DNA from 3 places in the Paenibacillus glycanilyticus genome. Region 3 is predicted to be linked to each of the others. Evidence: a T-box and tRNA genes for the amino acid it is inferred to sense, from the RefSeq annotation. Region 3 holds a T-box; the other regions hold tRNA genes.
What was found. A T-box is a leader RNA that pairs with one kind of tRNA and senses whether it is charged. The one in region 3 lies ahead of argS (arginine--tRNA ligase), so its partner is inferred to be a tRNA-Arg.
Positions count from the first base shown of each region.

Region 1: it has a tRNA-Arg gene. The T-box ahead of argS (arginine--tRNA ligase) is inferred to sense a tRNA for this amino acid. The anticodon was not compared.
Region 2: it has a tRNA-Arg gene. The T-box ahead of argS (arginine--tRNA ligase) is inferred to sense a tRNA for this amino acid. The anticodon was not compared.

Region 1 is NZ_CP195155.1:1,133,897-1,144,279, reverse strand. It holds gene ACR9FF_RS05120 (hypothetical protein) at 1-651, shown strand, start outside; gene ACR9FF_RS05115 (NHLP leader peptide family RiPP precursor) at 727-963, shown strand; gene ACR9FF_RS05110 (ATP-binding protein) at 1,012-2,892, opposite strand; gene ACR9FF_RS05105 (metallophosphoesterase) at 3,028-3,762, opposite strand; gene ACR9FF_RS05100 (ribonuclease H-like YkuK family protein) at 3,935-4,558, opposite strand; gene ACR9FF_RS05095 (YqkE family protein) at 4,737-5,012, opposite strand; gene ACR9FF_RS05090 (aminopeptidase) at 5,033-6,271, opposite strand; gene ACR9FF_RS05085 (SEC-C metal-binding domain-containing protein) at 6,458-6,955, shown strand; gene ACR9FF_RS05080 (Gfo/Idh/MocA family protein) at 7,010-7,999, opposite strand; tRNA gene ACR9FF_RS05075 (tRNA-Pro) at 8,102-8,178, opposite strand; tRNA gene ACR9FF_RS05070 (tRNA-Arg) at 8,198-8,274, opposite strand; tRNA gene ACR9FF_RS05065 (tRNA-Gly) at 8,285-8,359, opposite strand; tRNA gene ACR9FF_RS05060 (tRNA-Leu) at 8,363-8,449, opposite strand; tRNA gene ACR9FF_RS05055 (tRNA-Thr) at 8,470-8,545, opposite strand; tRNA gene ACR9FF_RS05050 (tRNA-Asp) at 8,563-8,639, opposite strand; tRNA gene ACR9FF_RS05045 (tRNA-Met) at 8,661-8,737, opposite strand; tRNA gene ACR9FF_RS05040 (tRNA-Val) at 8,755-8,830, opposite strand; tRNA gene ACR9FF_RS05035 (tRNA-Glu) at 8,857-8,931, opposite strand; rRNA gene ACR9FF_RS05030 (23S ribosomal RNA) at 9,058-10,383, opposite strand, start outside.
Region 2 is NZ_CP195155.1:1,286,538-1,296,920, forward strand. It holds rRNA gene ACR9FF_RS05745 (23S ribosomal RNA) at 1-306, shown strand, start outside; tRNA gene ACR9FF_RS05750 (tRNA-Asn) at 432-507, shown strand; tRNA gene ACR9FF_RS05755 (tRNA-Ser) at 511-601, shown strand; tRNA gene ACR9FF_RS05760 (tRNA-Glu) at 641-715, shown strand; tRNA gene ACR9FF_RS05765 (tRNA-Val) at 796-871, shown strand; tRNA gene ACR9FF_RS05770 (tRNA-Met) at 890-966, shown strand; tRNA gene ACR9FF_RS05775 (tRNA-Asp) at 1,001-1,077, shown strand; tRNA gene ACR9FF_RS05780 (tRNA-Phe) at 1,093-1,168, shown strand; tRNA gene ACR9FF_RS05785 (tRNA-Thr) at 1,195-1,270, shown strand; tRNA gene ACR9FF_RS05790 (tRNA-Tyr) at 1,278-1,361, shown strand; tRNA gene ACR9FF_RS05795 (tRNA-Trp) at 1,365-1,438, shown strand; tRNA gene ACR9FF_RS05800 (tRNA-His) at 1,461-1,536, shown strand; tRNA gene ACR9FF_RS05805 (tRNA-Gln) at 1,566-1,640, shown strand; tRNA gene ACR9FF_RS05810 (tRNA-Gly) at 1,646-1,720, shown strand; tRNA gene ACR9FF_RS05815 (tRNA-Cys) at 1,730-1,803, shown strand; tRNA gene ACR9FF_RS05820 (tRNA-Arg) at 1,822-1,898, shown strand; tRNA gene ACR9FF_RS05825 (tRNA-Leu) at 1,911-1,992, shown strand; gene ACR9FF_RS05830 (spore germination protein) at 2,159-3,619, shown strand; gene ACR9FF_RS05835 (Ger(x)C family spore germination protein) at 3,653-4,855, shown strand; gene ACR9FF_RS05840 (GerAB/ArcD/ProY family transporter) at 5,118-6,221, shown strand; gene ACR9FF_RS05845 (LiaF transmembrane domain-containing protein) at 6,439-6,738, shown strand; gene ACR9FF_RS05850 (PspA/IM30 family protein) at 6,763-7,449, shown strand; gene ACR9FF_RS05855 (PspC domain-containing protein) at 7,437-7,919, shown strand; gene ACR9FF_RS05860 (PspA/IM30 family protein) at 7,922-8,623, shown strand; gene ACR9FF_RS05865 (sensor histidine kinase) at 8,754-9,767, shown strand; gene ACR9FF_RS05870 (response regulator) at 9,773-10,383, shown strand, end outside.
Region 3 is NZ_CP195155.1:5,759,493-5,769,875, forward strand. It holds gene ACR9FF_RS25900 (carbohydrate ABC transporter permease) at 1-451, opposite strand, end outside; gene ACR9FF_RS25905 (ABC transporter permease) at 510-1,463, opposite strand; gene ACR9FF_RS25910 (L-lactate dehydrogenase) at 1,942-2,895, shown strand; gene ACR9FF_RS25915 (thioredoxin family protein) at 2,945-3,268, shown strand; T-box leader at 3,308-3,555, shown strand; gene argS (arginine--tRNA ligase) at 3,610-5,304, shown strand; gene ACR9FF_RS25925 (NUDIX domain-containing protein) at 5,356-5,844, opposite strand; gene ACR9FF_RS25930 (hypothetical protein) at 5,988-7,460, shown strand; gene ACR9FF_RS25935 (hypothetical protein) at 7,562-7,840, opposite strand; gene ACR9FF_RS25940 (LLM class flavin-dependent oxidoreductase) at 8,024-9,037, shown strand; gene ACR9FF_RS25945 (SDR family NAD(P)-dependent oxidoreductase) at 9,331-10,077, opposite strand; gene ACR9FF_RS25950 (DNA-3-methyladenine glycosylase family protein) at 10,095-10,383, opposite strand, start outside.

The sequences.
Region 1 (10,383 bases), 2.1 Mb from region 3:
ACTCCAGCTGCTTGGAAGGAACAGCTCGCGCTCGCCCATTTATTCCATATCGAGTTGGAAGCCATTCTTCGCGAACTGTTTGCCGCTAACTCTCCTTTCTGGAGTTATCGCCAGCGCTATGTAAACGAATGGGCTTCAGCCGTTGTTCATGAGGATAAGCATGATTATTTCATGACAGACATTGTGCGGGTCGCGAAAAAAGCTTCGCCACTCAAGCTGGCAAGCACCGGCGTTCTTCTGCTTGCCGGCCAACCGGAGAAGATTGCAAATGTGGAAGAACTTGTTGACTACAGCCTTGTTCTTCTTCAAATGGCGGATGATCTAACCGATTGGGAGGATGACTTGACCGAGGGAAATTATAACTGCCTGTTATCCATGATTCATGCCAAGCGTCAATCTGTTCACCCCCTTCTAACGAAAGAAGTCGAGTCTTATATCTATGACCGTGGTCTCATGACGGAGTATTGCAACCGCAGCAAGGAAGTTCTCAGCTTCCTGGGCAATGGCGAAATTGATAACGCGCCGCTCCTTTCTTTCAGCCAATTCACCTATGAAGGGATAGCAAGCTTCACGAATCGGGTAGAACAGACGAGAAGGACTTTATTATCAGGCGGATTGGATTATATTTTGTCGAATTTTCAGATAAAATAGTATAATATAACCAATAGTTATGCTATAATTCTATTACTCGAGTAGTATTTTATTAGCATAATTGGAGGGGTTAGTTTGTCGAATCAGATTACTAGGGATCAAATTATTCAAAAGGCTTGGGAAGACGATGCATTCAAGCAACAATTATTGAATGACCCTAAAGCGGCTATCAAAGATGCGTTTGGCGTAGAAATTCCAGATCATATCGAAGTAACAGCCGTGGAAGAAACGCCAGATCACGCCTACCTGGTGATCCCGCCGAAACCCTCCGCATTAAAATCTGCATCTTCAGAAGAATTTCCATCTTGGTAATTAAAAACAAATAATAAAAACCACTCCATTTAGGAGTGGTTTTCCTATTTACGCCGTTGGGAAAGTAACCATAACTTCTGTTCCTATCCCTTTCGTACTCTTAAATACGATATCCCCTTGCATTACTTCAATAATGCTAAAGGTAACCATAAGTCCAAGGCCTGTACCTTTAGATTTGTTGGAATAATAAGGTTCCCCAAGCTTAACAAGTTCCGCTTCGGTCATGCCTTCCCCGTTATCCTTTATGCAGATAACAACCCTGTTTCCTTCCATATGACCGCTTATTTCAATACGGCCCTCATTTTTCAAAGCCTCGATACTATTCTTAATCATATTAATAAAGGCCTGCTTGAATTTCGAGGAGTTCCCATGAATTTGCAGATGGTCGGGTATATTTAATCTGATTTGGCCGCCTTGCATATTTGCTAGTGGGATCAGAATAGTACCGATATGCTTGAACTCATTGGCTATATTTAATACAGAAACATGCTCAAGCTGGGGCTTGGCAAAGGTCAGAAAGTCGGTAATTATTTCGGAAGCACGGTCCAACTCATTGATCGCAAGAAGCATATAGTTCTTTTCTTTATTGCTGCCACTTTTCTCTTCCAGGAGCTGCAAGAATCCCCGTGTAACCTGCAACGGATTTCGAACTTCATGGGCAACCGATGCTGCAAGCTGACTAATCATATCCAACTTCTCTGATCGCTGAAGCTCATTGTTATAAATCTCTAACTGTCTGGAATATGTAACAACTTTTTCGAAACTAAGAACAATCTGTCTACCCAACATAACTACCAGTGTGAACACGAAACAGACTATTCCCCATTTCCAATACGTAAACTCATAGTTTCTAGAATGAGAATAATATTGAATAATGTCTGCAACAGTAAACAATATAAATATCCCGATACCTGTTGAAAGAATTAACGCATCCTTATGCTTCTTGAAGCTGTGAACCACTAGAATGCCAAATATGAGAAGACAACCAGCAATAACCCCTATTGCAAACATGGCGGTTGCAACGAAGTAATAAACATAATAAAAAGCATTGTTCGTCAGAAGGTTCAAAAATAAACAGATAGAAGATACAATCATTAACCACAAAGCATAGATTTTAAAAATACGAATGATTGAAAACTTCCCTCTTCCAAAGTATGTCTCTAAAAAGAAGAACAAAGAAGGCAAAATTAAATTAGATGTCAGGTCAAAACCAGTTGCATAAACTAATCCATAGTTCTCATTTATCGTATACAGAAACGGCGAGTAGAAAATCAGTATGCAGCCAATTGAAAAAACAAGACTGCTAAGTGATTTCCAGCCTGCTACATGAACCCTTTTCAAAAAAATCATACAAAAAAACATGAGCGCAGCAATGAAAATAAAAGCTGCTCCAAGAATGATATTGTCTATATCTTTCATAAGAATAGCTCTGTATAACTTCGAATATTCACCAAGAACAATGCCCGAGATCCCGATATTGCCTGTTTTATTTACCAAATGTATGTAAAGGGTTTCATTTTCGGATGTACGCTCCAACGGAACAACAAAGCGATTTACATCATAAGAATGACTCCTTTTCGTTTCAAATACATTACTTCCATTCCTATATGCAATAACATTCTGAGCGTATGCTTTACTTACTAGCAATCCTGCATTTGCCCACGAGATTGAAGGCAGCTCAATCTTTACCCATAACGAACTTGTCCCTTTCGGCAACACCGGCTCCTTCTCGTTTTCCTTCACGGTAATCCAGCCATCGGCAGGCGGTATCTTGTTATCCTCATCATTCCCCGGATGAAGCTGCCACTCTGTGATTCGTATTTTCGACGCTGATTCTTCTGTATTCGCAAAGGTGATTGTGGGGCTTATTGAAGTGATGACTATTATAGATAATAAAATGAAAATCGTATACTTCAGAAAGGCCTTCATCTTTACACCTCAAATATTGGAAAATAGTTCTTATTACTCATAAGTTCGACATTTTTCGATTATATCCTTCACCTTTCTCTTATATATTAAAAATCTTAAAAATAAAAGGAGCGGAATATCCGCTCCAGATTGTTACTATGATATCGCTGCTCTTCTTGCAGGCACCGAGAATGACCGTACCTCTTCGCCGATAATCTCAAGCGCGTTCAATTGAAGGCCGCTGGCACAGCCTCCGTCGATTCCAATCTTGCCTTTGCCGTACCAGACATCCGCTCTGCCATGCAGATCAACGGTTTTCGTATGGCCGAACACGACTACTTTATCAACCACCGTATCCGCCCTGTGGAACGAATCCTTAATGTATAAGAAATCCCTCTTCGGCTGTTCCTTCCAGTTCGGGTATTTCGGATTCAGTCCCGCATGCACATAGATGAAATGCTTATCCTCGTAGTAATAAGGAAGCTGCTCGAGGAAATCCGCGTGATAAGGATAACGCTCGAGAACCGTCTCTCTAAGCCTGTTCAGCAGATCCTCCTCGCTGCCCGTCATATCGCTTCCCTTCAGATAGCTGTACACGGTCTGACGGCCGCCATGGCGGAAGAATTTCTCCCTTGCCTCTTTGGTTTTGTTGCGAACAATATCCACGAAACGCTCGTCGTGATTGCCTTGAACCGCAATGGCACCATGCTCCCGGACCAGGCTAGCCGATTGTTCAACAACCATCTTGCTGTCCGGCCCCTTGCTGACGAAATCTCCTAGCAAAATGAGCTGATCTTTTACCGGCTCGTAATTAACCCGCTCGAGCAGCCGGTTAAAAGCATCGTAACACCCATGAATATCGCTAATGACTAGCGTCCTTTCCTTTCCCATGACATCCCATCCTTCCCCTATACGTATTTCATTCTACAGCTATCGAAAAAAAACCTTCCGAAACGTAAAAAAGCCGCAGGCCATAAGGCCTGCGGCTGCTTAAGAACTTGTCCTGCTCCCGGTTAAGCTAAACCTTGTTCATCTTGTTGAAAAAAAAAGAAACGCCGTCTATCTAAACAAGACCATGGCGCTTTTTGAATCGGACAGGCTTCTTCGTATGGCGGTTGGCATAAGCCGATGCCGCGTAGGAATCCGGCTTCACTCTTGCCAGATACGTTCCCATCCCCTTTACCCGGTCGATCATCTCTTCTACATAAAGCGATGTCTTATTAATCGTTGGTTCTGTTCCTGCGTCGATATCGATAAATAAATCAAGCGAAGCTCCCTGGTAAACGAATGGCAGCAGCACCTCTTCCATCCGCTGGATAGCGCCATCCACGAAATAATAGGCAACCTCCTGGGACAAAGCCGTTTCCATCGTCAGCTTCTCCTTCAGGGAGGTCAGCTCGCGCGGGACAACAACCTGCCTGTAACAAGCCCAAGCGCCCTTCCCCATCCGCCGGATAATGATGCCTGTTACGAACTTCGTATATCCGTTAAAACCTTGGCTGTCTGTCCCAATGACAAAATGATACGCCGCCCTTGGATCACTCGCCATAAAATTCAATATGCGATCGTACACCTCATGAATCGTAAGCCTGCTCTCCGTCACGTTCTGGAACCGCAGCTCTTCCGGAAGAAGGAGCTTGTTACCCGATAAATTTTTTCTCATCGTCGTCACCTGTACAATGTACATTTCAGCCCTTTCTCTCAGCAATCGCCAAAATCCCGATCTTCTATACCATGCCTATGCGAAAGGAGTTGTATATTATTATTAATAGTTATATGATGACAAGCACGATTCTGCCTTACCCAAAAAAAGAAAAGGCCCCTAAACCGCGTTGTCTCGCGGCTTAGAGGCCTCTTCCCTGCTCTTACTTATATTTTCGCCAATCCAGCTTGCTGTTCTCCAGCAGATAGCTCATATCGCTCTCCAGGCGCTTCTGTTCCTTCTTGCGGGCCTCCTCGGCTTCCGTCCGCGCTTTCTGCTTCCGCTGCTCCTCAGCCGCCTTCATCTCGTCAGATTGGGCTTTAAGCTTCTGCAGTACGTCAGCGCTAAGCATATCCTTTAACGTTGTCCCCTGCTCCTGCTGAGGGCTTGTATTCGCCCTGTGGCTCGCAGCAGGTGCCGTTCTTTTCTTCTTCGCCATTTCATCCTCACCTACCGTTCTTAAAATGCCCAGTTCCCTTTGCGGAAGATCGGCACGATTGTTCCATCGGCTTTGATGCCGTCAATATCCATCTCAGCGGATCCGATCATAAAATCAACATGCGTGATGCTGGCATTTACGCCGTTCTCGGCCAGCTCTTCCGGAGACATTTGTTTCCCGCCGTCGATATTAAACGCATAACCGCTGCCAATTGCCAGATGGTTCGATGCGTTCTCGTCAAACAAAGTATTATAGAACAGAATATTCGATTGCGAAATCGGCGACTCATGCGGCACAAGCGCAACTTCGCCCAAGTAATGCGAGCCTTCGTCTGTATCAACAAGCTTTTGAAGAGTTTCCTGGCCTTGCTCTGCTTCTACCTTCACGATCCGGCCGGCTTCAAACGTAATCTTGAAATTATCGATAATATTGCCGCCGTAGCTGAGTGGTTTCGTGCTGGACACATAACCGTTAACCCCGGTCTTTTGCGGTACCGTAAATACTTCCTCCGTCGGCATGTTAGCCATGAAGGAAACATGGTTCTGGTTTTCGCTGCCTGCGGCAACCCAAATATGCTTATCCGAAAGCTCGATCGTCATATCCGTACCAGGAGCCGTATAATGCAGCTTTACAAAATGATTCTCATTGAGCGCTTGCGCTTTGGAATGAAGCGTAGCGTTATGCTCTTCCCATGCTTTCACCGGGTCTTCCGAGTGGAGGCGAACCGCCTTGAAGATCGCTTCCCAAAGCTGGTTGACGGCTTCTTCTTCGTTAACGCTCGGGAATACTTTGGAAGCCCATGCTTTACCGGCCGCGGCTACAACGGTCCAGCTCACTTTATCGGATTGAACCGCTCTGCGGAATGCTTGCAGACCTTGGCCAGCAGCCTTTTGGAAGTTGGCAATTCGCTGCGAGTCAATGCCCGACAGCAGATCCGGGCTGGAGGAAACGATGGAGATAAATACGGCATTACGCTCAACGAAGGAATTCCGTTTGGCGGTCTCCCATTCCGGGAAACGGGTAAATACCTCATCGGCAGCCTTCTCGTATTTGAGGCGCGACAAGCTGTCATCCGTCCAATCGACATGGACATTGCTTGCTCCAGCCAAATAGGCCTGCTCGGCAACAAGCCGTACAAGGTCAGCTTGATCGATAGCCCCTGTAATAAATACCTCCTGGTTCTTTTGTACATTAACGCCTACTCGTGCGATTAGTTCAGCGTACTTGGTTAAATTGTTAACGAATGCAACGTTTGTCATCGCTCATTCACACCTCTCTAAATATGTATAATGACTATTCTTTGCTTCTTGTCCCGGGCGTATGAAAATTATTACCCCGGACGAAAAGAATGGAAAATGAAGGTTTTTCGTTTTTCCATACCTCTTTTTATGTTATTATATAGGAATGTACTCTTGCATAAAAGATTTTCGCACGAAGGAGCTCTTATGTCTAAACTAGGTAGAAATGAACAATGTCACTGCGGCAGCGGCTTGAAATATAAAAAGTGCTGCATGTCGAAGGACGAACAATCGGCTAGAACAAGCAAAGCCTCCAATGCAATTCGTCATTTTACAGAAGCTGAACTGGTTCACTTGGTTGACCACGAATCCACGTGGGCTAATCCGCAATATGCAGAACTGGCGCATGAACTTATTGCTTCCATGAAACAGGATTACAAGCCTAACCATATCGCAATGGCGGTTATGATCTGGCATGATTTCACGAATATGACGAAACCATCGTATCGCAAATCCGGCGCATTCTGTGCGGCGTTGGAATATATGGTCTGTGAGGTTACCGAATCCGGTAAGAGCAAAAACGATCTTGCCGAAAAATATGAAGTATCCGCTGCTACGATCACTAAGCGTTATCAGGAGCTTTCCGGCTTCCTTATGCAGCAGCTGGAGCAAAACGAGCCGACCCCGGAAGCGGTTGCTCAATAATCGAACAGGCTGTTTCGGATTTTCCATCCGGAACAGCCTGCTTTTTTTATGAGCTTACTTCTTGTCCGCAGGGTATGCAAGCCCGATCTGGCGGCGTGCCTCGTCCATAATCTCCATGACAACAAGAGAGTTGGCATAGGAGTTAACCGGCGATTCAAGCTCGCCGCGTTCAATAAGCTCGGCAAAAGCTTGAATCTCGTATACCATGGAATTATCCGCTTGCTGTCTGCTGATGTTTTCTTCGGGACGCCCGTCACGGTATTGGATCCGAACGCTGGCCGGCTGACTGATTCTCTCGATAACCATATTGCCTTCTTCACCCTGAATTTCAGCAGGCATATTCGAATTCGAGATCTTTGAGTGCAGCAGGACGGCTTCCATATCCCCGTAATTCAGGATTAGACTGCCCTTGCCGTCCACGCCGGACTCCAGCATAACCGCACTAGCCTTGACGCTATCCGGCTTGCCAAACAGTACGACAAGCGGGTATATGCAGTATGTGCCGATATCCATCAAGGAGCCGTTCGACAATTCCGGCAGGAAAGCATTAAGCACTTCTCCTGCTTTGTATTTGTCATAGCGGGAAGAGTACTGGCAGAACGAAGCAAAGAAAGTACGTACCTTGCCAATCTTGTGGAGGTTCTCGCGAATCGCTTCAAAGTTAGGCATCACGGTCGACTTCATGGCTTCCATCAGCAGCACCTTATTCTCCCGCGCCGCTTCGAACATGGCTTGCACTTCAGCAGCATTGGAAGCTAGAGGTTTCTCGCAAAGCACATGCTTCCCATGCTTGATAAATGCAATCGCATACTCGGCATGAAGCGAATTCGGGCTTGCTATGTAAATTGCGTCAATCAGATTGCTTTGCGCCATCTCTTCCAGATCCGTGAAGGTATGAGGAATGCCCTGTGCATCCGCATAAGCCTTTGCACGCTCCTCCGTACGCGAATATAGCGCCGTTACCTCAACTTTATCTACCAGGCGTGCCGCATTCATAAACGTTTCCGTAATAAAGTTAGAGCCAATAATCCCAATACGCAGCATAAGAATTCACCTCTTCATCTTTAAGTTGTCCATAATTGTCCATAAACTAAAAAAAGCCCGCCCTACGTACCAAGTACGTCTGCTGACTCCAATAAATTGAAATGGTCGGGATGACACGATTTGAACATGCGACCCCCTGGTCCCAAACCAGGTGCTCTACCAAGCTGAGCTACATCCCGTTATTCAATTAAGAAAAAATGGCGCGGCCTAAGAGATTCGAACTCCTGACCTTTTGATTCGTAGTCAAACGCTCTATCCAGCTGAGCTAAGGCCGCAAAAAAATTATGGAGCGGAAGACGGGAATCGAACCCGCGACCCTCGCCTTGGCAAGGCGATGCTCTACCGCTGAGCCACTTCCGCATATGGTGCGGTCGAGAGGACTCGAACCTCCACGGCTGTTACACCACTAGAACCTGAATCTAGCGCGTCTGCCAATTCCGCCACGACCGCATGCATATTGTGTTGAAAAATGGTGCCGGCGATAGGAGTCGAACCCACGACCTACTGATTACAAGTCAGTTGCTCTACCAACTGAGCTACACCGGCATAAAACTTTGTAAAAATGGCGGAGCTGACGGGATTCGAACCCGCGGTCTCCTGCGTGACAGGCAGGCATGTTAGGCCTCTACACCACAGCTCCATGCTACTTTCGAAAAAAAATTGGTTGCGAAGACAGGATTTGAACCTGTGACCTTCGGGTTATGAGCCCGACGAGCTACCGGACTGCTCCACCTCGCGGCATTACAAAACTCGTATGGTGGAGGCTGAGGGGATCGAACCCCCGACCCTCTGCTTGTAAGGCAGATGCTCTCCCAGCTGAGCTAAGCCTCCATACTTTTTTACCCTTGGGGTGAAATTGGTGACCCGTAGGGGATTCGAACCCCTGTTACCTCCGTGAAAGGGAGGTGTCTTAACCCCTTGACCAACGGGCCTTGTATTCAAGATTTGCGCCTTGAAAACTGGATGCGAATTAATGAATTCCTTAAGTTTCTTTCGGGGTCCCCGAAAAGTAATCGGAATAAGCTGCAACGCTTAACTTCACTTTTTGGGGGTTGTTTTAGGATAAGCCCTCGACCGATTAGTATTCGTCAGCTCCACACATTGCTGTGCTTCCACCCCGAACCTATCAACCTCGTCGTCTTCAAGGGGTCTTACTAAATTGGGAAATCTCATCTTGAGGGGGGCTTCACGCTTAGATGCTTTCAGCGCTTATCCCGTCCGTACTTGGCTACCCAGCGGTGCTCCTGGCGGAACAACTGGTACACCAGCGGTACGTCCATCCCGGTCCTCTCGTACTAAGGACAGCTCCTCTCAAATTTCCTGCGCCCGCGACAGATAGGGACCGAACTGTCTCACGACGTTCTGAACCCAGCTCGCGTACCGCTTTAATGGGCGAACAGCCCAACCCTTGGGACCTACTTCAGCCCCAGGATGCGATGAGCCGACATCGAGGTGCCAAACCTCCCCGTCGATGTGGACTCTTGGGGGAGATAAGCCTGTTATCCCCAGGGTAGCTTTTATCCGTTGAGCGATGGCCCTTCCATTCGGTACCACCGGATCACTAAGCCCGACTTTCGTCCCTGCTCGACTTGTTGGTCTCGCAGTCAAGCTCCCTTATGCCTTTGCACTCTCCGAATGATTTCCAACCATTCTGAGGGAACCTTTGGGCGCCTCCGTTACATTTTAGGAGGCGACCGCCCCAGTCAAACTGCCCACCTGACACGGTCCCTCTACCCGATTCAGGGTAGCAGGTTAGAACTCCGATACGATCAGGGTGGTATCCCAACGTCGCCTCCACACAAGCTGGCGCTCATGCTTCTCAGGCTCCCACCTATCCTGTACAGATCGTACCAAAGTCCAATATCAAGCTGCAGTAAAGCTCCATGGGGTCTTTCCGTCTTGTCGCGGGTAACCTGCATCTTCACAGGTATTAAAATTTCACCGGATCTCTCGTTGAGACAGCGCCCAAGTCGTTACGCCATTCGTGCGGGTCAGAATTTACCTGACAAGGAATTTCGCTACCTTAGGACCGTTATAGTTACGGCCGCCGTTTACTGGGGCTTCGGTTCACAGCTTCGGATTGCTCCTAACCGCTCCCCTTAACCTTCCAGCACCGGGCAGGCGTCAGCCCGTATACTTCGCCTTACGGCTTCGCACAGACCTGTGTTTTTGCTAAACAGTCGCTTGGGCCTTTTCACTGCGGCCCCCTCGGGCTATTCACCCTACCGAGGCACCCCTTCTCCCGAAGTTACGGGGTCATTTTGCCGAGTTCCTTAACGAGAGTTCTTCCGCGCGCCTTAGCATGCTCTGCTCGCCTACCTGTGTCGGTTTGCGGTACGGGCACCTTCACCTGGCTAGAGGCTTTTCTTGACAGCCGGAGTACA
Region 2 (10,383 bases), 2.3 Mb from region 3:
CAGAACGTCGTGAGACAGTTCGGTCCCTATCTGTCGCGGGCGCAGGAAATTTGAGAGGAGCTGTCCTTAGTACGAGAGGACCGGGATGGACGTACCGCTGGTGTACCAGTTGTTCCGCCAGGAGCACCGCTGGGTAGCCAAGTACGGACGGGATAAGCGCTGAAAGCATCTAAGCGTGAAGCCCCCCTCAAGATGAGATTTCCCAATTAGTAAGACCCCTTGAAGACGACGAGGTTGATAGGTTCGGGGTGGAAGCACAGCAATGTGTGGAGCTGACGAATACTAATCGGTCGAGGGCTTATCCTAAACAACCCCCAAAAAGTGAAGTTAAGCGTTGCAGCTTATTCCGATTACTTTTCGGGGACCCCGCAAGAAACTTAAGGAATTCATAATTTCGCATCCAGTTTTCAAGGCGCAAGCTTTGAATGTATTCCCTGATAGCTCAGTTGGTAGAGCACTCGACTGTTAATCGAGTTGTCACAGGTTCGAGTCCTGTTCGGGGAGCCATATAGAGAGGTGTCCGAGTGGTCGAAGGAGCACGATTGGAAATCGTGTAGGCTCTAACCGGGTCTCGAGGGTTCGAATCCCTTCCTCTCTGCCATAATATTTCTTACATAGCTGATTGCTACGTAATAAGCAAGGCCCGTTGGTCAAGGGGTTAAGACACCTCCCTTTCACGGAGGTAACAGGGGTTCGAATCCCCTACGGGTCACCATCTTTACAAAAAAGAAACAAAAAAGTTCTTGCCAAGCCGACTTGAATGTGATATATTATAAAAGTCGCTCGAGAGAATATGGAGGCTTAGCTCAGCTGGGAGAGCATCTGCCTTACAAGCAGAGGGTCGGGGGTTCGATCCCCTCAGCCTCCACCATATATGTTTTAAAAATGACGCGGGGTGGAGCAGCTCGGTAGCTCGTCGGGCTCATAACCCGAAGGCCGCAGGTTCAAATCCTGCCCCCGCAACCAAAACTTTATCTTCGGTTTTTACCGAGAACGATGTGGAGCTGTGGTGTAGAGGCCTAACATGCCTGCCTGTCACGCAGGAGACCGCGGGTTCGAATCCCGTCAGCTCCGCCATTTAATCAAACATCAGGCTCGGTAGCTCAGTTGGTAGAGCAGAGGACTGAAAATCCTCGTGTCGGCGGTTCGATTCCGTCCCGAGCCACCATGTTAGATGGTTGGAAAAGTTAATATGCCGGTGTAGCTCAGTTGGTAGAGCAACTGACTTGTAATCAGTAGGTCGTGGGTTCGACTCCTATCGCCGGCACCATTTTTACGGAGGGTTAGCGAAGTGGCCAAACGCGGGAGACTGTAAATCTCTTCCTAACGGTTCGGTGGTTCGAATCCATCACCCTCCACCATTTAGGGGCATAGTTTAAAGGTAGAACAAAGGTCTCCAAAACCTTTGGTGTGGGTTCAATTCCTGCTGCCCCTGCCAGATAATTTTTATAGTGAGTATGGCGGTCGTGGCGAAGGGGTTAACGCACCGGTCTGTGGCTCCGGCATTCGTGGGTTCAAGTCCCATCGATCGCCCCATTTTCACTAAAGTTTAAAAAGTTTTCTGTTGGGGATTAGCCAAGCGGTAAGGCAACGGACTTTGACTCCGTCACTCCAAGGTTCGAATCCTTGATCCCCAGCCATTTATGCGGAAGTGGCTCAGCGGTAGAGCATCGCCTTGCCAAGGCGAGGGTCGCGGGTTCGATTCCCGTCTTCCGCTCCATAATTAGGTGGCGCCATAGCCAAGTGGTAAGGCAGAGCTCTGCAAAAGCTTTACCCCCAGTTCGAGTCTGGGTGGCGCCTCCACAATTATTTCAATAAAATGTGCCCTTAGCTCAGCTGGATAGAGCGTTTGACTACGAATCAAAAGGTCAGGAGTTCGAATCTCTTAGGGCACGCCATATTTATCAAATGCCGGTGTGGCGGAATGGCAGACGCGCGCGACTCAAAATCGTGAGGGAAACCGTGGAGGTTCGAGTCCTCTCACCGGCACCAATATTGAAATGATTGCGCTGATTGTACTTTGTACGGTCAGCGTTTTTTGCATGTTTATATACTTTACGAGCACCTGGCGGACTAACCTCCGACGGGTGCTTTTTGTTTATATCGATTGGCGTATGACCATACTGATAATTATCAAATACGGGTGATGTGATGCAGCATGAGTCAGATCGATATTACAACGATTAAAGAAAAACTCGGTAACAGTAACGATATTATTTTTAAAGAATTCCAAATTGAATATGGTGGCAATTCTCGAACAGTGAATTTGTTTTATGCGGATGGACTAGTAAACACGGACTCTGTTCAGGATTTTATATTGGAGACTCTGATGGTGGAGTTTCCGAATCTTAATACGAATCAGCATCCTTTTCTGGACTTGCTGACCGCGGGAGAAATAGAAGAAGTGACATCGACGGATACGATGTACTATAACCTGTTTTCCGGCCATGTCATTCTTATATGGGACAGCAATAAAATATTGTCCATTGCTATGAATGGAATTAAAGACCGTGCGGTTTCAGAGGCCATGACGGAAACGGTAAGCCGCGGCCCCAAAGAGTCGTTTACGGAATCCATTCGCACAAATACGGCACTGGTCAGAAGGAAAATTAAGAATCCCGATTTGTGGCTTGAAAATATGAGAATCGGGAAAATGACCCAGACTAGTGTTTCCATAATGTATATAAAAGGTATTGTGAGCGATAAGATCTTGGAAGAGGTTCGTAACCGATTATCCAGAATAGATATTGACGGGATTCTGGAAAGCGGCTATATCGAAGAGCTGATTCAGGATTCCGCTTATAGTCCATTTCCGACCATGTACAATTCTGAACGGCCGGATGTTATCGCTGCGGAACTGCTGGAAGGCAAAGTGGCGATATTGGTGGATGGAACGCCTCATGTGCTTGTGGTTCCCGCTTTGTTCATTTCCTTCATGCATTCTGCGGAGGATTACTATCAACGCGCCGATATCAGCTCGCTGATCAGGATTCTCCGCTTTGTAGGCATCTTTATCGCTCTGTTAGGGCCATCGCTTTATATAGCCATCACGACCTTTCATCAGGAAATGCTCCCTACTCAGCTGCTCATTGGACTTGCGGCCCAACGGGAAGGGATACCTTTTCCCGCATTTATCGAGGCGTTGATTATGGAGATTACGTTCGAGATCCTGCGTGAAGCCGGGGTTCGGATGCCTAGAACAATGGGTCAGGCTATTTCGATTGTCGGCACCTTGGTTATCGGACAGGCAGCTGTGGATGCGGGGATTGTTTCCGCTGCGATGGTAATAGTGGTATCCATCACGGCTATATCAAGCTTTGTTGTGCCAGCCATGAATATGTCCATTTCCATCCGCATGATCCGATTCGCGTTAATGGGGCTGGCTGCGTCCTTTGGTTTATACGGGATAATTCTAGGCATTTTTGCGCTCGTGCTTCATTTATGCAGTCTCCGTACCTTCGGAGTACCGTATATGAGTCCATTTGGACCGTTTATTGCCGAGGATACGAAGGATACCTTATTCCGGCTACCGCACTGGGCCATGCGGAAACGGCTGCGTCTAATTAGTCAGAATAATATTACCCGAGGCAATAACAAGCTTCCCGGGCCGAAGCGGTAATCGAGAATAAAGGCAACGAGATGAGGAATTGCGATGATGATGCGGAGAATATTAGTTCCCTTATTGTTTGTTTTAATAGTGATGACGCTGACTGGCTGCTGGAATCGCCGCGAGCTTAATGATCTGGCGATTGCCGTGGCAATCGGAATCGATAAGGATGGGGAGAATCAATATCAGGTGTCAGTTCAGGTCGTTGACCCGGGAGAGGTTGCCGCAAACAACAGAACGATGACGCGGACTCCCGTTACGTTTTACCAAGCGAGGGGACGAACCATATTTGAAGCCATACGCAAAATGACTACGGTATCGCCGAGACCTATATATTCTGCCCACCTTCGGATGTTAGTCATCGGCGAGGAGTTAGCCAAAGAAGGGATTGCGGATGCTCTTGAATACATGTCCAGATATTATGAGCATCGCACCGATTTCTACATCACCATTGCAAGAGAGACTACCGCAGCAAGCACGCTGAAAATATTAACCCATTTGGAAGCTATCCCTGCCAATCAGATGTATTCTTCTTTGCTTAACTCGCAGAAGCAATGGGCGCCAACCGCATCGATAACGCTGGATCAGCTCATTATGGATATCGTTAGAAAAGGCAAACAACCGGTTGTCACCGGACTCCGCCTGAGAGGTGACCGCGAAAAAGGCGAAAGCAGGGAGAATGTTGAAAAAATTGCTTCACCCGCACACCTGCAGTATTCGGGCATGGCTGTTTTTAACGAGGATAAGCTTGTTGGATGGTTGAATGAAGGAGAAAGCAGAGGCTACTCTTTTATTCACAACGATGTACATAATACGGTCGGGGTTCTTAAGTGTCCCGAGGGCGGGAGAATGACAATTGAGGTCATTCGTTCGAAAACGACAACCAAAGCCAGGTTTGTAAACGGAGAACCGGAAATACATATAGGGATTCGTACCGAGGGCAGCATTGGCGAAGTGTTGTGTAAAATCGATCTGACTCAAAAATCGTCTATTTATGAGTTGGAGCACGAAAGCGCGGAAGCGATACGGGGGTTTGTACAGAAAACAATCCATCAGGTTCAGGAAAAATACAAAGTGGATATATTTGGCTTTGGAGATGTCGTTCATCGCGCGAATCCTTCCTATTGGAAAAGTGTTGAGAATAATTGGGATGCCGTCTTTCAGAAGATGCCGGTCAAGTTAGACGTTGTGGTAAATATCCGGCAGACCGGTACGGTTAGTAACTCGTTTATGCAAGAAATGAAGTAAGAAGGAATTAGCAACTATGATGAAATATATATGGCTATTCGCAGCCGCAGCTGTAATTATTCTGATTGAAGTGCCGTCATTGAGGAAGAGAAAGCTGAGGAAGGATCTTTGGGTATTCTTTTGCCTGCTGGGGTTAGGTATCTTACTGGTGATTATGAGGTTCCTCAATTTACATATTCCTAATCCGGTAAATGGGCTCGATTATATGCTGCGGCCGCTGGCCGAGGCGATTTTTCAAAATTTAAGCGGGAGGTGATGAAGGATGCTCGAGAAGGGAAAAATAAGTCACCGGCAGCTGACCGTTCTTACGCTTCTGTATACGATTGGCACCTCCATCCTGATCGTTCCTTCCATTATGGCCGTATTCTCCAAACAAGACGGCTGGATTGCATGCCTTATAGGAACAGCGGCCAATCTTCTAACCATATTGATTTATAGCGCGCTGGCCGGCCGCTATCCCACATTAACGCTTGCGGAGTTTAGCGAGAAGATATTGGGGAAGTGGCTAGGAAAGGTTATTTCGTTGTTTTTCCTTTCTTTTATCTTTTTGTTGTCTTCTTTCCTGCTTCGCGTCGTAGGGAATTTCATGACGACCCATATTATGCCGAATACGCCAATCGAAATAACGATTATTTTATTCATGGCTGTGGTGGTTTACGCGGTTCGGCTTGGTATTGAAACAACGGCTAGGGCAGCGGAGATTTTCTTGCCGTTTGTAATCGCATTGTTTCTATTCCTTACTTTCTTCCTGTTGCCCCAGATTAGAATAGATCGGGCTGAGCCTGTTTTCGAGAATGGAATAAAACCAATCCTGCTAGGCGCGTTTTATTATTTTAATCTTCAAGAACAGGTTATTCTCATGATGCTGGTTCCTTATACGAACAGGCCGAAAAAAGCAAGAAGCGCCTTGCTGGCGGGAACCTTGCTCGGCAGCGTGGTTATTATCGTTAGCGTACTGCTGTCGACGCTGGTACTGGGTACCGAATTCACGCAGAGGAATATGTATGCCAGCTATACCCTGGCGAAGCAAATCAGCGTGGGGAACTTTCTGCAGAGAGTCGAGGCCATGCTGGCAATTATATGGTTGATCACGATTTTTTTCAAAACGGTGGTTTGCATGTACGCCGTAACGCTTGGGACAGCCCAGACGCTGAGGTTGAAGGAATACCGTACGCTGACCTTGCCATTTGCCCTGCTGCTTGTTTTCTTGTCTCTCCTTGTCTACGACAATATCGTTAGCTTTATTGCGTTTACGCCTAAGGTTTTCTCCGTGTATGCGACTATCTTTATGGTCCTTATCCCGGCAGGACTATTAGGCATAGATGCGCTGCGTTCCAGCATGAAAGGGAACCAAACCTCATCATGAAGGTGCTGACTCTTGCATAGGGTAAAGCACCTTTTTTGCGTAATAGGACAGGATTCGACCCTTAAGGCGGAAGAGCGACTCGACCTAGGTCTAGCATAGAAACCGTCGTTGGTCCGTTTTAGAAAGTATGGATTCGATCTACAATAGGAACATAAGCAAGAGAGATTCACAAGAAGAGAAAAAACAAAGCAATCTTTGAGAGGCGGTGGAAGAAGCAATGGATGGTAAAAAAGCGTTAGGCTTATTGCTTGCAGTTGCAGGCGGCATCATGGTACTTAAATTCTTCGGCATCCATCTTGGTGCACTGGTGGGTACCCTGTTCGCAATCGTATTAATCGGACTTGGGGTAGTTGCCTGGAGAAGCAATAAAAAGATCATCGGCGGAATCGTTGGCGCAATCGGTATTTTGATGCTGCTGCCGGCATTGTCGAAACTGATTATGCTGGGTATCGCGGTTGTGCTGATCCTGTTCGGTATTTCGATGGTGAAAAAAAATAACAACAATCGACATTTCTAATAAAAAAAGTTGGGAGGGCCATACATGAGCATTATGCGGCGAGTGCGCGACATTACAGTGGCAAGTTTAAATGAAAGACTGGAGAAAGCAGAAGATCCGGTTCGCCTGATTGACCAGTTCCTCTGGTCGACGCGCGAAGAGATTATTCAAGCGGAACGGCTGCACCAGCAATATCTAGGACATAGCAATCATCTCAAAGCGCAATGGCTGCAAGCAGAGCAGCAGAAGGAAAAACGCGAGCAGCAAGCATTGACCGCGCTGAAAGCCGGCGAGGAGCAGCTTGCGCGAATCGCTCTTCACGAGAAGACAACCAGCGAAGAGCGCTCGAATCAATACCGAGAACTGTATGAACAAAGCCGTCAGAATACGGTGGATCTTGAAGATCAGCTTCGCGAAATGCGCAGCGAGTACCAGCTTGTCTATGACAAACGCGAATATTACGCGGCAAGAATGGAGTCGCTCAGACTTCAGCAGCGCATGAATGCGCGGTATACGGAGGGCGGCCAGGCGGGCGGCGTTCAGCCGGGCTCGATGTTCCGCAGATTGGAAGACCGGATCGGCGATATGGAGATGGAAGCAAAAAGTCTGCATGATCTTCGCCGGATGGGCAAAGAGTTCATCAGCGAAGCAGGCAACCAGGTGCAATCCGTAATCGAACGCGAGCTGCAGCAATTAAAGAAGAAACTTGAGAAGGAAGGATGGTCGTCTTGAAAAAACTGTACCGCTCCACCCGCGACAAGAAGCTGTTTGGTCTTTGCGGCGGACTCGCGGAAATGATCAATGTCGATGCGACACTTATCCGTATCCTGCTCATCGTCGTTACCATCTTTACAAGCGGATTCGCAATTCCTGTCTATATCATTGCCGGCCTTATCGTTCCTAAGGAACCAACGTTTTATAACGGTCACGGCTTTGGACCCGGCGGGTTTGGAGGCGGCTACGGCGGCAGCGGGTACGGCAACGGTTATAACGGCGGCCAAGGCGGCTTCGGTTCCTCCTTCGGCGGTCCTTACAAAAACCCGCCGCAAGGACAATGGGATAACTTCTCGCAAGCACGTCCAAGCCAGCAAGCTTCGTCGCAATTCGATAGCATGATGGATGATCTTGAAAAAAAAGCACTTCGTAAAGAAATCGAAGAATTACGCGCCAAATTGGCTAAATATGAGAAGGGAGAGATTTAACAATGGGAATCTTTAAAAGAATGAAGGATCTGACTAAGGCATCGGTGAATGAGGTATTGGATAAAATGGAAGATCCGGTAGTCATGCTGAATCAATATCTGCGCGACATGGAATCGGAAATTCATCAAGCGGAAGTAACGGTAGCGAAACAAATGGCGAACGAACGCCGTCTGAAACAACGTCTGGATGAAGCGGTACGCAGCATTGCCGACCGCGAGTCGAAGGCAGAAGCAGCGCTTCGCGCCGGCCAGGAAGAGTTCGCTCGCAAGCTGCTCGAAGAGAAGCTTTATTTCGACCAGAAGGTGAACGAATACAGCGATCTTCATGCGCAAGCGAAAACGCAAGCCGAAGAGCTGATGCAGCAATTGCACGGCATGAAGGATGAGTTCTACCAGCTTCGCAATAAACGCAATGAGCTGGCATCCCGCGCTCAAATCGCTAAAGCGCAAAAGCAAATGGCTCAAATTTCTTCGAACCATACGATCGACAGCGGTACGGCTTCGAGAGGCTTCTACCGTATGGAAGAGAAAATCATGCAGCTTGAAGCGGAAGCGGATGTTCTTCGCACTCCTTACTCGGCAGCATACAGCGGTACAAGCAACAACACAGGCTCCTTTAGCGCCGCCGATATGGAGAAAAAGCTGAAGGTTGACGAGCAGCTTGAAGCTTTGAAAAGCAAGCTGAACAAACCGGAAGAAGTATAATCAACCAGAAGTATGCAATAACGGGAGAGCGGACCGGGTAACCGCAATTTCATTAAGCTTTAGCTTAATGAAATTGCCGGGGGGATCGGTCTGCTCTTCCCTGCGTACGTATTTGAAGGAGTGGACCTGGATGGCTGAAGGACAAGCGAATGAGCACCATCGTGCGGAGAGGCCCAATAAAGAAGCAAGACGCAAAAATGTGACCGAGACCGTATTATGGCTCATTATTATCGTGAGTCTTGTCATCATTGTGCTGCAAGCGATTGGTTACGTGCGACTGTATACTTTCCAAGGCAAGTGGGCTATCTTAGGACTTACCGTAATCGGAGCAGCAATGGCGGCAGCAGCGATCGTTGGTTTTCTGCAGAATTCCAAGCTTAAGCAGGCCGTTGAACGGCTCAGCGAGCAGCAACGCAGACGCAGCTATCGGGTAACGCTGAATTCGGCGGAGGAGGAAGGCGGTGTTCCGGTGTCCGAACAGGAGCAAAGCGATGCGATCTGGACGGAGAAGGTCAAGTTCTCGGCTGTTATCGAGGAACGCCAGCGGCTTGCAAGAGAGCTGCATGACGCGGTCAGTCAGCAGCTGTTCGCGATCTCGATGACGGCGACGGCTGTCAGCCGTACGATTGAGCGGGACTGGGAGCGGGCGAAGAGACAGGTACAGCTCATCGAAGAGATGGCTTCCGTAGCGCAATCCGAGATGCGCGCCCTGCTGCTGCATTTAAGACCCGTTCATCTGGACGGCAAAAATCTGGCTGCCGCATTAACAGCGCTGGTGGACGAGCTTAAGCAGAAGGTTCCGATGACGATTGATTTGGACGTTGATGACTCGATTACGATGAAGCCCGGGGCCGAGGACCATTTGTTCCGGATCGCTCAAGAAGCCTTGTCGAATACCCTTCGGCACGCAAAAGCGGAAAGTATGGAAATTAAGCTGCATCGGAAAGGCCCCGAAGTACGTATGTTATTAAAAGATACCGGCATCGGGTTCGACCTGGAAGCGAAGAAGCAAACCTCTTACGGATTATTAACGATGGAAGAGCGTGTGAATGAGCTTGGCGGCTATTTACATATGATCTCGAGACCGGGAGAGGGAACAAGCATCGATATCCGGGTTCCGATTGACGGCGAGATAGAGAAATAAGGACCATGTACATGTTGAAGGAAGCGGTGAATAAGGTGGAACCGATCGAGCAACTGAATGAACGGATTAAAGTATTGTTAGTGGATGATCATGAAATGGTGCGTATCGGGCTTGCTGCGGTGCTCGATACGGAAGAAGGTATCGAAGTCGTAGGGGAAGCTAGCAACGGTTATGACGGAATTCGTCTGGCTCAGGCCTACAAGCCTGACATTGTGCTTATGGATCTTGTTATGGACGGCATGGATGGCGTGGAAACAACGCAAAAGCTGCTTGAGCTGTATCCGGAGTGCAAGGTTATCGTATTAACCAGCTTTATCGATGATAGCAAGCTGTATCCGGTTATTGAAGCGGGGGCGTTCAGCTACCTGCTCAAGACGGCCAGAGCAACGGAGATTGCGGATGCGATTCGCGCAGCGGCACGCGGACAGTCGGTATTGGAATCGCAGGTTGCCGCCAAGATGATGAACCGTCTCCGCAAGCCGAAGCAGCCGGTACAGGCCGCGCTTCATGATGATTTGACGGAGCGAGAGATGGACGTGCTGAAGCGGGTAGCGCAAGGAATGTCCAATCAGGAAATAGCGGACGAGCTGTTTATCGGCGTAAAGACCGTGAAATT
Region 3 (10,383 bases):
ACAGCACGGGCAGCACCAGCACCCAATACGTATCGATAATATGAATTTGCCGGTACAAGATGAAGGTCGGAATCAATCCGCCGCTGAACAAGGTCGTAAAGAAGAAGAAAAAGACGATGTATTTCCTTCCCGGCAGACCTTTCCGCGAAAGACCGTAAGCGAGCAAGGAAGTCAGCATGACGGAGCATAGGGTAACGATTACCGTCCTTGAAACGGAAATCCAAAAGGCATTCAAAACCTGCGGATTATTAAATGCCTTGGCGTAGTTCTCAAGCGTAAATACGCGAGGGTATAAGTAAATGCCGCCTTTCATGGCGTCGTAGCCGTCATTAAACGAAAGCGCCAAAAAATAAATAAAGGGGTAGAGTGCCGTCAGGCAAAATAGGAGCAAAACGGTATAATTCAAGGTCGAATATATCTTATCGGCTGCCGACATTCTTCTCGTGCCCATTCCCGCACCTCCTCAAATGAATTGTGAAGCAATAGATTCATGCAGAGATTGCCTTTCATCACCATAAAGACACGTCGCTTACTTTCTTGGCTATCTTGTTGACCGTTATGATGAGGATGAGCGAGATGGCCGATTTGAATAAGCCGATCGCCGTGGAATAAGCGAATTGTCCTTGCTGGATACCCGTCTTAAGCACGTAGGTGTCCAATATCTCAGAGACGCTTAAGGTAGCTGGCGTCTGCATTAGCCATATTTGGTCAAACCCGGCATTCAGAATGCCGCTTAGGGAGAAAATCAGCAGAATGCCGATCGTAGGCACCAAGGTTGGCAGCGTGATTTTGAACAGCTTGCTCCAGCGGCCCGCCCCGTCTATTTCCGCGGCTTCATACAAGTGTGGATCAATGTTGGTTAACGCGGCCAAATAAATGATCGAGCCCCAGCCGATGCCCTTCCAGATGTCGGAGGAAATGACGAGCGGATAAAATAAGGACGGCATTCCCATAAAAAAGATCGAATCGAGCCCCATTTTTTCGCGAATGTCATTCACAAGACCAACGTTGGGAGAAAGAATTTTTTGCATCAGCGTTACGACTACGACCCAGGATACAAAGTGCGGCAGGTAAGAAATCGTTTGGAAGATGCGCTTGATTTTGCTGCGCATCACGGCGTTAAGCATTAAAGCAAGAACTAGCGGTGCCGGGAATCCGAACAGCAGCTTAAGACCGCTGATCGACAGCGTATTTTTGAGAACGGAATAAAAATTGGAATCATTCAAGAACTGCTTGAAAAACCGCAGCCCTTCCCATGGACTTCCCATTATTCCGAGATTGTACTTAAAATCTTTAAATGCGATCAAAACGCCATACATCGGATAATAGCTGAACACCAAATACCAAATAACAGCTGGAAGCATAAACAAGTACGCATGCCTGAAATACCAAACTCTAGACCAAGTCTGGTTCTTTTTTTTGGGTATCGGCATAACTTCGGCTTTTGCCTCATTCACAATCATTGTCTCTTCCACCTCCTAAAATGGATAACACACAATCGCGGAATCGGATAACTCTCCCTCTTAAGGTGAAAGCGGTTTCATATATATTAATATAATATATTTAATATATACAATCAATACGACCAATGAACGAATTTAGGGGGAATTTGGGCAAAAAAGCTTATTTTTTAAACAAAATACAGGTATTTCTTCTTTTTTCTAGCCCACTCATTTCACATTAATCTATATAATATATTAAATATGTTTGTCGCATCATGTAGGATCATGGAGATTTTAGTCGCATTATCGCTAATCCTCGCTTTCGCCGGCAAGACTTTAGACATAGCCTTACGGCGGAAGCGCCATTCTCACAGCCTATGTTCGTCCGCTTATCCGAAGCGTAAGAAAGACAAACATGACCGTAACTTCGCCGTCACATCATTGGTATGCAAGCCCATATACTAGAAGTAACAACACTTGGGTAAGGGGCTGGATGGGCATGAGGAGCAAAGCGCGCAAGATAGCGATCGTCGGGGTTGGCAACGTGGGTTCAAGCTGCGCGTATTCCCTTATCAATCAGTCGATATGCGACGAGATCATGCTAATCGGACGAACTCCTGACAGAGCAGTGGCCCAAGCGCTCGATATGTCGCATGGCATGGAATTTATTCATTCCCGCACGAAGATTTATACCGGTACGTATGAGGATTGCTCGGATATGGACGTCGTTATTTTGTCCGCAGGCGGCTATCCGCCTAAAGGCCAGGACCGGATGGGCATGCTAAGCACGGTCGCAGATATCTATGGCGATATCATTCCGCGGATTATGGGCAGCGGGTTTAACGGTATTTTTCTGGCGGCGGCTAATCCGGTTGACGTGGTTACTTATATCGTATGGAAACTGTCAGGTCTACCCCGAAGCCAGGTTATAGGTTCCGGCACATCCATTGACTCCGCCCGGCTCAAAACGCTGCTCTGCGAGCATTTCTCCGTCGACCCGCGCAGCGTGCACGGCTACGTGCTGGGCGAACACGGGGAATCCCAATTCCCGGCGTGGTCGCATGTGACGATTGGCGGCAAGCCTATTCAAGATATTTTGAACCAGCATCCCGTCCGGTTCGGCCATCTCAAGCTGAATGAAATTGCCGAGCAGACCAAGAATGCAGGCTGGGAAATTTACACCCGCATGGGCTCCACCCATTACGGCATCGGCAATGCGCTTGCTTACATTACCCGCTCCGTTCTGTACGATGAACACCGTATCATCGCCGTCTCCTCTATCCTCGAGCAGGAATACAACCAGACGGGCGTTGCGGCAGGCGTTCCCGCCATCATTACCCGCAGCGGCGTCAAAGAAATTATTGAGCTTAATTTGACGCAGGAGGAGGATCGGCGGATGGATTTTTCATGCCGGATCATTCGCGGGGCAATTGAGCAGTTGAAGCTGGGATGATACAATGGAGGACATCATTTAATCTTAGTATCAGGGAGATAACCGTCCTATGTCTTTGAACCAGCTAACTGATCAACAGCTGCAGGAAGCAATCGCGAGCGGAGGCTCCGTGCTTGTTCTGTACCGCAGCACCTTCTGCACCCCCTGCCATACGATTGCCGGACAGCTCGAGGCCGCCATCCCTTCTCTTCGCGGCGAAATGACCGTTGCTTCGGTCAATATCGATCTGTTCCCGCAGACTGCCGCTCCGCTTGAGCTGCGCGCCGTTCCCGCCATGGCCTTGTATAAGGATGGGGAACCGATTACGGTGATGCGTACTTTCGTGGCTTGCCAGTCGTTTATTCAAATTCTTAACCATCGCATGAAACAATAGATTGATTATTCAGATAACATCAAGTATGATGTTCGTTATATAACATCGAGGAACGGGACAGTAGCAAGGGCGATGACCATGAGCAGCGAGCCGGGGTGGTGAAAGCCGGCGATGGCACCTTTTGCGAAGAGGACCCGGGAGATGGCTCGCCGAACCTTTATACAGTAGGCCTGCCCGGTTCAGAACCGTTACAACGGCGAGATGCTTCCAGCAGCGCGTTTATTTCACATTTCCGCCTGCCTGCAAGCAACAAGAGTGGCACCGCGGGATGAACCCCCGTCTCTTACGAGACGGGGGTTTTATGTTTTATTTTGACCACCATTTTTCGGGAGGCTTGCCTTATGTTAAAAGAAATGATTGCCGTCAGCCTGGCGGAGCACTGCTCTTTATCCAGCCAGCAAATTGAGGAGCTTCTGGAGTTTCCGCCTAACGAGCAGCATGGCGACGTTGCTTTCCCCTGCTTTGCCTTGTCGAAGCTGATGAAGCAAAGCCCGGCGCTAATCGCCGGACAACTGGCGGCTTCCCTGCCGGAGAGCAGCCGGTGGACGATATCCGCTGCCGGTCCCTACCTGAACTTCAAGTTCAACCGCGCCGCGGCAATCGAACAATTCGCACGGAATGGCGGAGCGCAAATACCGCAGATTGGCGGAGGCAAACGCGTTATTATCGACATGTCCTCCCCCAATATCGCCAAGCCGTTTGGCATCGGGCATCTGCGCTCGACGATGATTGGCAACGCCCTTTACAACCTGCTTCGCAAGGTGGGCTACGATACGGTTAACGTTAATCATCTAGGAGACTGGGGAACCCAATTCGGCAAAATGATTACAGCTTACCTGAAATGGGGAGACCCCGCCGGCAAAGCCGAGGATCCGATTAAAGCCTACCTCGAGCTATATGTTCGTTTCCATGAGGAATCGGAGCACCAGCCGGATCTGGAGTCGGAAGCACGGGAATGGTTCGTCAAGCTGGAGAGCGGCGACCCGGAAGCCAACCGCTATTGGCGAATGTTTATCGAGGACAGTCTAGCCGCCTTCAACAAGCTGTACGACCGCCTCGGCGTAGCTTTCGACCATTACCTTGGCGAAAGCTTCTATAACGACAAGATGGATGCGGTAGTCGATCAACTGACCCGTCAAGGCTTGCTCCAGGAGAGCGATGGCGCGTTAGTTGTGCGGCTGGATGAAGAAGGACTTCCTCCTTGCATCATCAAAAAATCCGATGGCTCCTCGATCTACGCCACGCGCGATCTAGCCACCGCGATCTACCGGCACGATCAGATGTTGGGCAATGAACTGCTGTATGTGGTTGGCGCGGAGCAATCCTTGCATTTCCGCCAGTTATTCCTGGTGCTCGAGCGGATGGGCTTCGATTGGGCGAAAGAATGCAAGCATATCCCGTTTGGCCTGATGCTGATGGACGGGCAAAAAATGTCTACACGCAGAGGAAAGGTCGTCTTCCTGGAGGATGTTCTAGATGAAGCGGCAGCTCATGCTCTTCGCATTATCGAGGACAAGAACCCTGCTCTCACCGGTAAAGCCGAGGTTGCGGAAGCCGTTGGCGTTGGCGCCGTTATCTTTGGCGACTTGCTCCACTCGCGGCTCCATGAAATAAACTTCTCGCTCGAGGACGTCGTTAACTTCGAAGGCGAGACGGGGCCTTACGTGCAATATACTTACGCAAGAACGCAAAGCTTGCTTCGCAAGGCGGGCAGCAGCGCTCCTGCAGAACCCGGTGGATATGCCGATGCAGCCGATTACCGCTATGCCGAAAGCGACCCATCCTGGCAGCTGGCGAAGGCCTTGATGCGCTATCCGGATGCGCTTGCGCAAGCAGCGCAGCGTTATGAGCCTTCCGTTGCCGCCCGTTATCTGATCGAGCTCGCCCAGACGTTTAACCGGTTCTATCACCACGAGAAAATCATTACCGGGAATCCGGCCGAACAAGCCGCGAAGCTGGCGCTTGTCCGCATGACGGCCGATACTCTCGAAGACGGATTAAAGCTGCTGGGAGTCAAAGCGCTGAAGGAAATGTGATGCGCAAAGGGGCAGCCGCTTATTGATTGCGGACTGCCCCTTCGCTTTTGATCATAGCTTGCTCTGCTTGCTTTGCTGGATATCGTATTCCTCTGCATAATTGCGGTACTCTGCACCACGGCAATAGTTGATGATATCCTCTTGAATCTCCGGATACAGCACAATGGCAGGCAGCTCCGAAATCGGGATCCATTTGACTCCAATCTGAGTGGAATCAGGAATATCCGGGAATTGGGGGGATGAACCTTTTTTTAGCTTGCATGCAAATGTAACCCCTACCGAATGCGTATCTCCGTAAATGTAATTATTTTTTACCGGCTGATATTCGTAAACAAACGCTACGGGACCAACTTCCACCTCAACGCAAGCCTCTTCCATAGCTTCCCGTTTCGCGGCTTCCACGAGCGTTTCCCCGGGTTCAACGCCGCCCGCCGGCAGATTATAATGCACGCCTTCGTCATTATCGTTCTTGAACTCGATCAATAGAATCGCGTCGTCCTCCACAATTAATGCGCATGCCCGAAGACGAATTTTCTCCAAGGTATCCCCTGCCTTCGATTATTATTGTTCCAGCGCTCCATATTCTTTTCCCCAATCGCAACTTTCCTTGTTTTTCCAAAAGTATATAGTTATAGGTTTATACAGCGGATCATGAGACGGATTGAAAGCGGGGTGTACGCATATTGAAATGGAAATTAGCTTGGAAAATAGCTGCCGGCGTTCTCGCCGCAGTTATCCTTTTTACCGCGGTGCAGCTAATCCAGCTCTACCATAACCGCAGCTCTGCGGTATATCAGCGAATTATTAACCAAGACGGGTACAGTCTCTCGTTGGTTAAGGAAGGCGTCGCTGTAGAGTTTTTTCTGAAGCCGGAATGGATTCCGAAGGAGATTGGCGAAACCAAGCTTAATCTTGTAATAGCGAAGAAGTTTGATTCGGATATTGTGTTGGAGAAGGTCGGCAAACGCGAAAAGGATTTGTATATCCAGCTTAATGTCGTTCCGCATCCGAACCCGAAATCCGGGCAGCTTTTGAATATTTCCCATATTACTAACGATAGTTTTACCCATACAAACGGCCCAGAGTGGATAATTACCGATACAAGCGGGAAAGACGTGCTAGGAGGAACTTACGGAGGCGGCGAAGGTCCAGGAAATGCTATATCCGTTGATATTCCTGACACGCAGCTCGCAAAGTTTGCTCAAGGGGTTCATGTCCGGTACTCAGGTTTTTATTTATACGGGTATACGAAGCTGAACCAATCGACCATTTCGATTTGGCTGTCCGCCCTTTTCCCCCTCATCGTTATTGGCTGTCTGATTATGCTTTACCGCAAACGCTCGGAACCGGAGAAACACCTGGGCTGGAAGCTTATCGGACATATGCTGCTTGGCGGTTTTACGTTTACCTTAAACGGTTTGCGGCTGCCGCTTGGTTTTGTAGTATACCTGTTATTTTTCCGAAAACCAAGGCCTAATCTTTCCGTTAAGGATAAGGCTGCCCTGCTTGGTTTAGCCATGTATGTCTTGCAAATCGTGATGCCTCCTGTTATGAATCATTTCGATTCCGTACCTAAGCAGAGCATTTTGCGTCATGTATCGGTCGAACAGCTTGGAGTGGATGGCTTGTTGAAGATGGTAATCGCCCGCGCGCCGGTAAGCAATCAGGCCCGAATTGAGAGCTTTGAAACCGTGTTGGACGAATATGGCGAAGTGAAGGAGCTATTGTTCCAATTCGTTGATTCTGTTGCAAATGGCCGCTATACCCACATAAGCGCTGTCTACCATGCTTCGGAACAATCCGTTACGCTGAAGCGCAGCACATCGGATGGATGGCTGCAATTTCCACAAACCATCCTGGCAGATAACTTCATCAATAAAGTTCAGGAGCTTGCATTGTTGAAGCTGAAACCCGCAGGCGGCGATCACCGTTATGTAAAGATTGAATTGGATCCGTTATTCGGGAGCTATGCGATGAAAAGTGAGTCTAACTTCGGAATTGATGAAAAGGGCGTCTACTCCATTGGAGATAATCAGCTTCCGGTGACGACAACCCGCTTAATCGTATGCGCGCCGCAGTCCTTAGATAGAATGTCCGCGTGCGAGGACCAGATCAATTATTACTTTAACATCGTAGAAGGCGGAGAGCGGAAATAATAGCTGTGGCAAAACGACAAACGGCTTCTGCCCGGGTGAATCGCCGTCCTTGAGGACAATGGTTCACACGTGGCAGAAGCCGTTTCATCATTTTAGAAAGCTTAAGCTCTCATGGAAGCAGGAATAAAATCATGCTCATTCACTTGACGGTCGAACAGCTCTGCATTTTTCTCAAAGCAGCCGCAGTAGTAGTCTTTCATGCACAGCGGGCATGGAACGTTGAGCAGACGCGTTACGCCTGTCAGATGCCACTCTGGTTTGTTGCTGTAGAAAAGTCTTGCTCTGGAGCCGTCGGCAAGCGTCATAATGTACTGGAATAAACCGGATTTCAGGTCTTTGTCCGCTAAGGTTACGCTCTTAATTTGAAGTTTCGAATTCAAGATCTTCACCCTTACTATTCGTATTCAAGCTTGTGTAATAATACCCTTTATAGCGCCTGAAGTCAATATTTGCGGCATGGGATGCGGCTCTGACGCCTACTGTACTTATTTTTGTAACAGTTCGCAAATTAGGGTATAATCAAGGTTGCACATACTTACATGCACAGGAGGTGCACCGCACTCATGATCAAACTGGGTATTCTCGACCAGTCACATATTAACGAAGGTCAGAAAGCGGCTTCCACGCTGGCGGACACGACCCGTCTGGCACAAGAAGCGGAAAGACTGGGATACGGCCGTTACTGGATCTCCGAGCATCATGCCGGCAAAATGCTATCCTTCTCCAGCCCGGAGATTCTGATCGCCCATCTGGCTGCGGCAACCTCGCGCATCCGCGTAGGCTCCGGCGGCATCATGCTGCCACATTACAGCTCCTACAAGGTTGCGGAGAACTTCAAGCTGCTCGAAGCTCTTCATCCTGGCCGAATCGATGTTGGCCTTGGCCGTGCCCCCGGCGGCATGCCAACGGCGACCCGTGCGCTTCAGGAAAACAAGTTTGTGGATATTAACAAGTATCCACAGCAAATTATCGATTTAATCGGTTACCTCCGGGGAAAAATGCCGGAAGGCCATCCTTTTGCCGGATTGCATGCCGCTCCTTCCATCGAGCAGGTACCCGAGGTCTGGCTGCTTGGCTCGAGCTACGAGAGCGCCCGGATTGCCGCGCAGCTTGGAACGAACTACGCGTTTGCGCAGTTTTTCGGTACGCCGGGCGGCGAGACCGCGATGAAGCATTACCATGAGAACTTCGAGCCGTCCGTGCTGTACGACAAGCCGCATTCGATGATCGCCGTGCTGGCTATCTGCGCGGATACGGAGGAAGAGGCTAACGAGCTTGCGCTCAGCACGGATCTATTCTTCCTTCTGCTGGAGAACGGCATCGACCAGCTCAGCTTCCCATCCGTAAAGACGGCTTACGATTATCCGTATACGGAGTCCGACCTGTACCGGATTAACCGAGCTCGCGAGCGGAGAGTTATCGGCACGCCGGAACAGGTCAAAGCCGGCATCCTGAAGATGGCCGAGCAATACCAGGCCGATGAAGTGCTTGTCATGAGCTCGATCCACAACTTCGAAGCTCGCAAGAAGTCGTACCGATTGATTGCCGAGGCGTTTGAGCTGCAGGGAGAAATATAAATCTGCGATCCACGTTGGATTCGATCCAATAAAATAACAAAAAAAAGAGGCGAATAGAGGCTACGCTGGATTCTGTCCAGCGTAATGCGCTCCATTCGCCTCTTTGCTTCAAAAACAGCCGATTTTAATGGACGAAATCCAACGTAGGAACATTCAACCGTTTCTACAGCTGATTTCACTGGATGAAATCCATTGTAGCAGATACATGCTTTCTGAGACGGCATAGGAAGTTACTCCGGTCGGTTCGCCAGCTAGCTGAGTATCCGACTCCGATCAGAAATGGCCGTCCCGAGTTACTCCTCGTAGATCATTTTCCGCGTCATGCCACCGTCGACTACGAGATTGATGCCGGTTACGAAATCATTCTCCGGATCGGTCAAATAGAAGCAAGCACGCACGATATCATCGGGTCTGCCTACTCGTCCGGCCGGATGCTGCGAATGATCCTTCCGCCGCAGCGCCTCGTAATCGCCGTTCTCGATCCAGCCCGGGCTGATCGCATTGACTTGTACATGATCCGGTCCTAAGGATACGGCCAGCGCATGCGTCAACGCGACGATGCCGCCTTTGGAAGCCGCATACGCCTCGGAATTCGGCTCGGACATCAGCGCCCTCGTGGAGGCCAGATTTACAATCGAGCCTCCCCCGCTTACTCGCATGCGTTTGCCCGCTTCTTTGGCGCAGAGAAAGGTTCCCCGCAGGTTAGTGTTGAGTACGTAATCCCACTCGTCCAGGCTCAGGTCAAAGGGCGATTTCCACTTCCCCAAGCCCGCATTGTTGATTAACACGTCGATTCGCCCGTACTGCTCGTCAATTGCCGCGAATGCAGCCTCAATCTCCTCCGGGCGGCTAATATCTACCGTTAATCCAATGGCGTGACCGCCTGCCTCAACAATACGGTCCACCGTATGCTTCACGAGCTCGCCGTCACGGTCAACGACCGCAACGTGCGCTCCCGCGGATGCGTAGGCAACGGCCAGCGCCGCGCCGATCCCCTTGCCCGCACCCGTTATAACAGCAACTTTCCCTTCATATTTCATCCTATCCGACTCCCGTCTTAGTATAATATCCGCCATAAATAAAATGTCGCGTAGGATTCCCAGCCCTTCCAGCCTTCCGCCATTCGCCTGATCTCGCTGATGGCCGGCTTCGCCTCACTGCCCGTCAAGGCTTTAATCGAATTATGAAGACCCACATCCGCGATCGGAAAAGCATTCGGCAAGCGCAGACAACGCATAAGCACGTAATTAGCCGTCCAAGGTCCAATGCCGCGGATTCCCGTCAGCTGCTTTTCGATTGCAGCAAAATCACCAAGCGCAAGCAGGCTTTGCTTGTCTAAAGAGCCT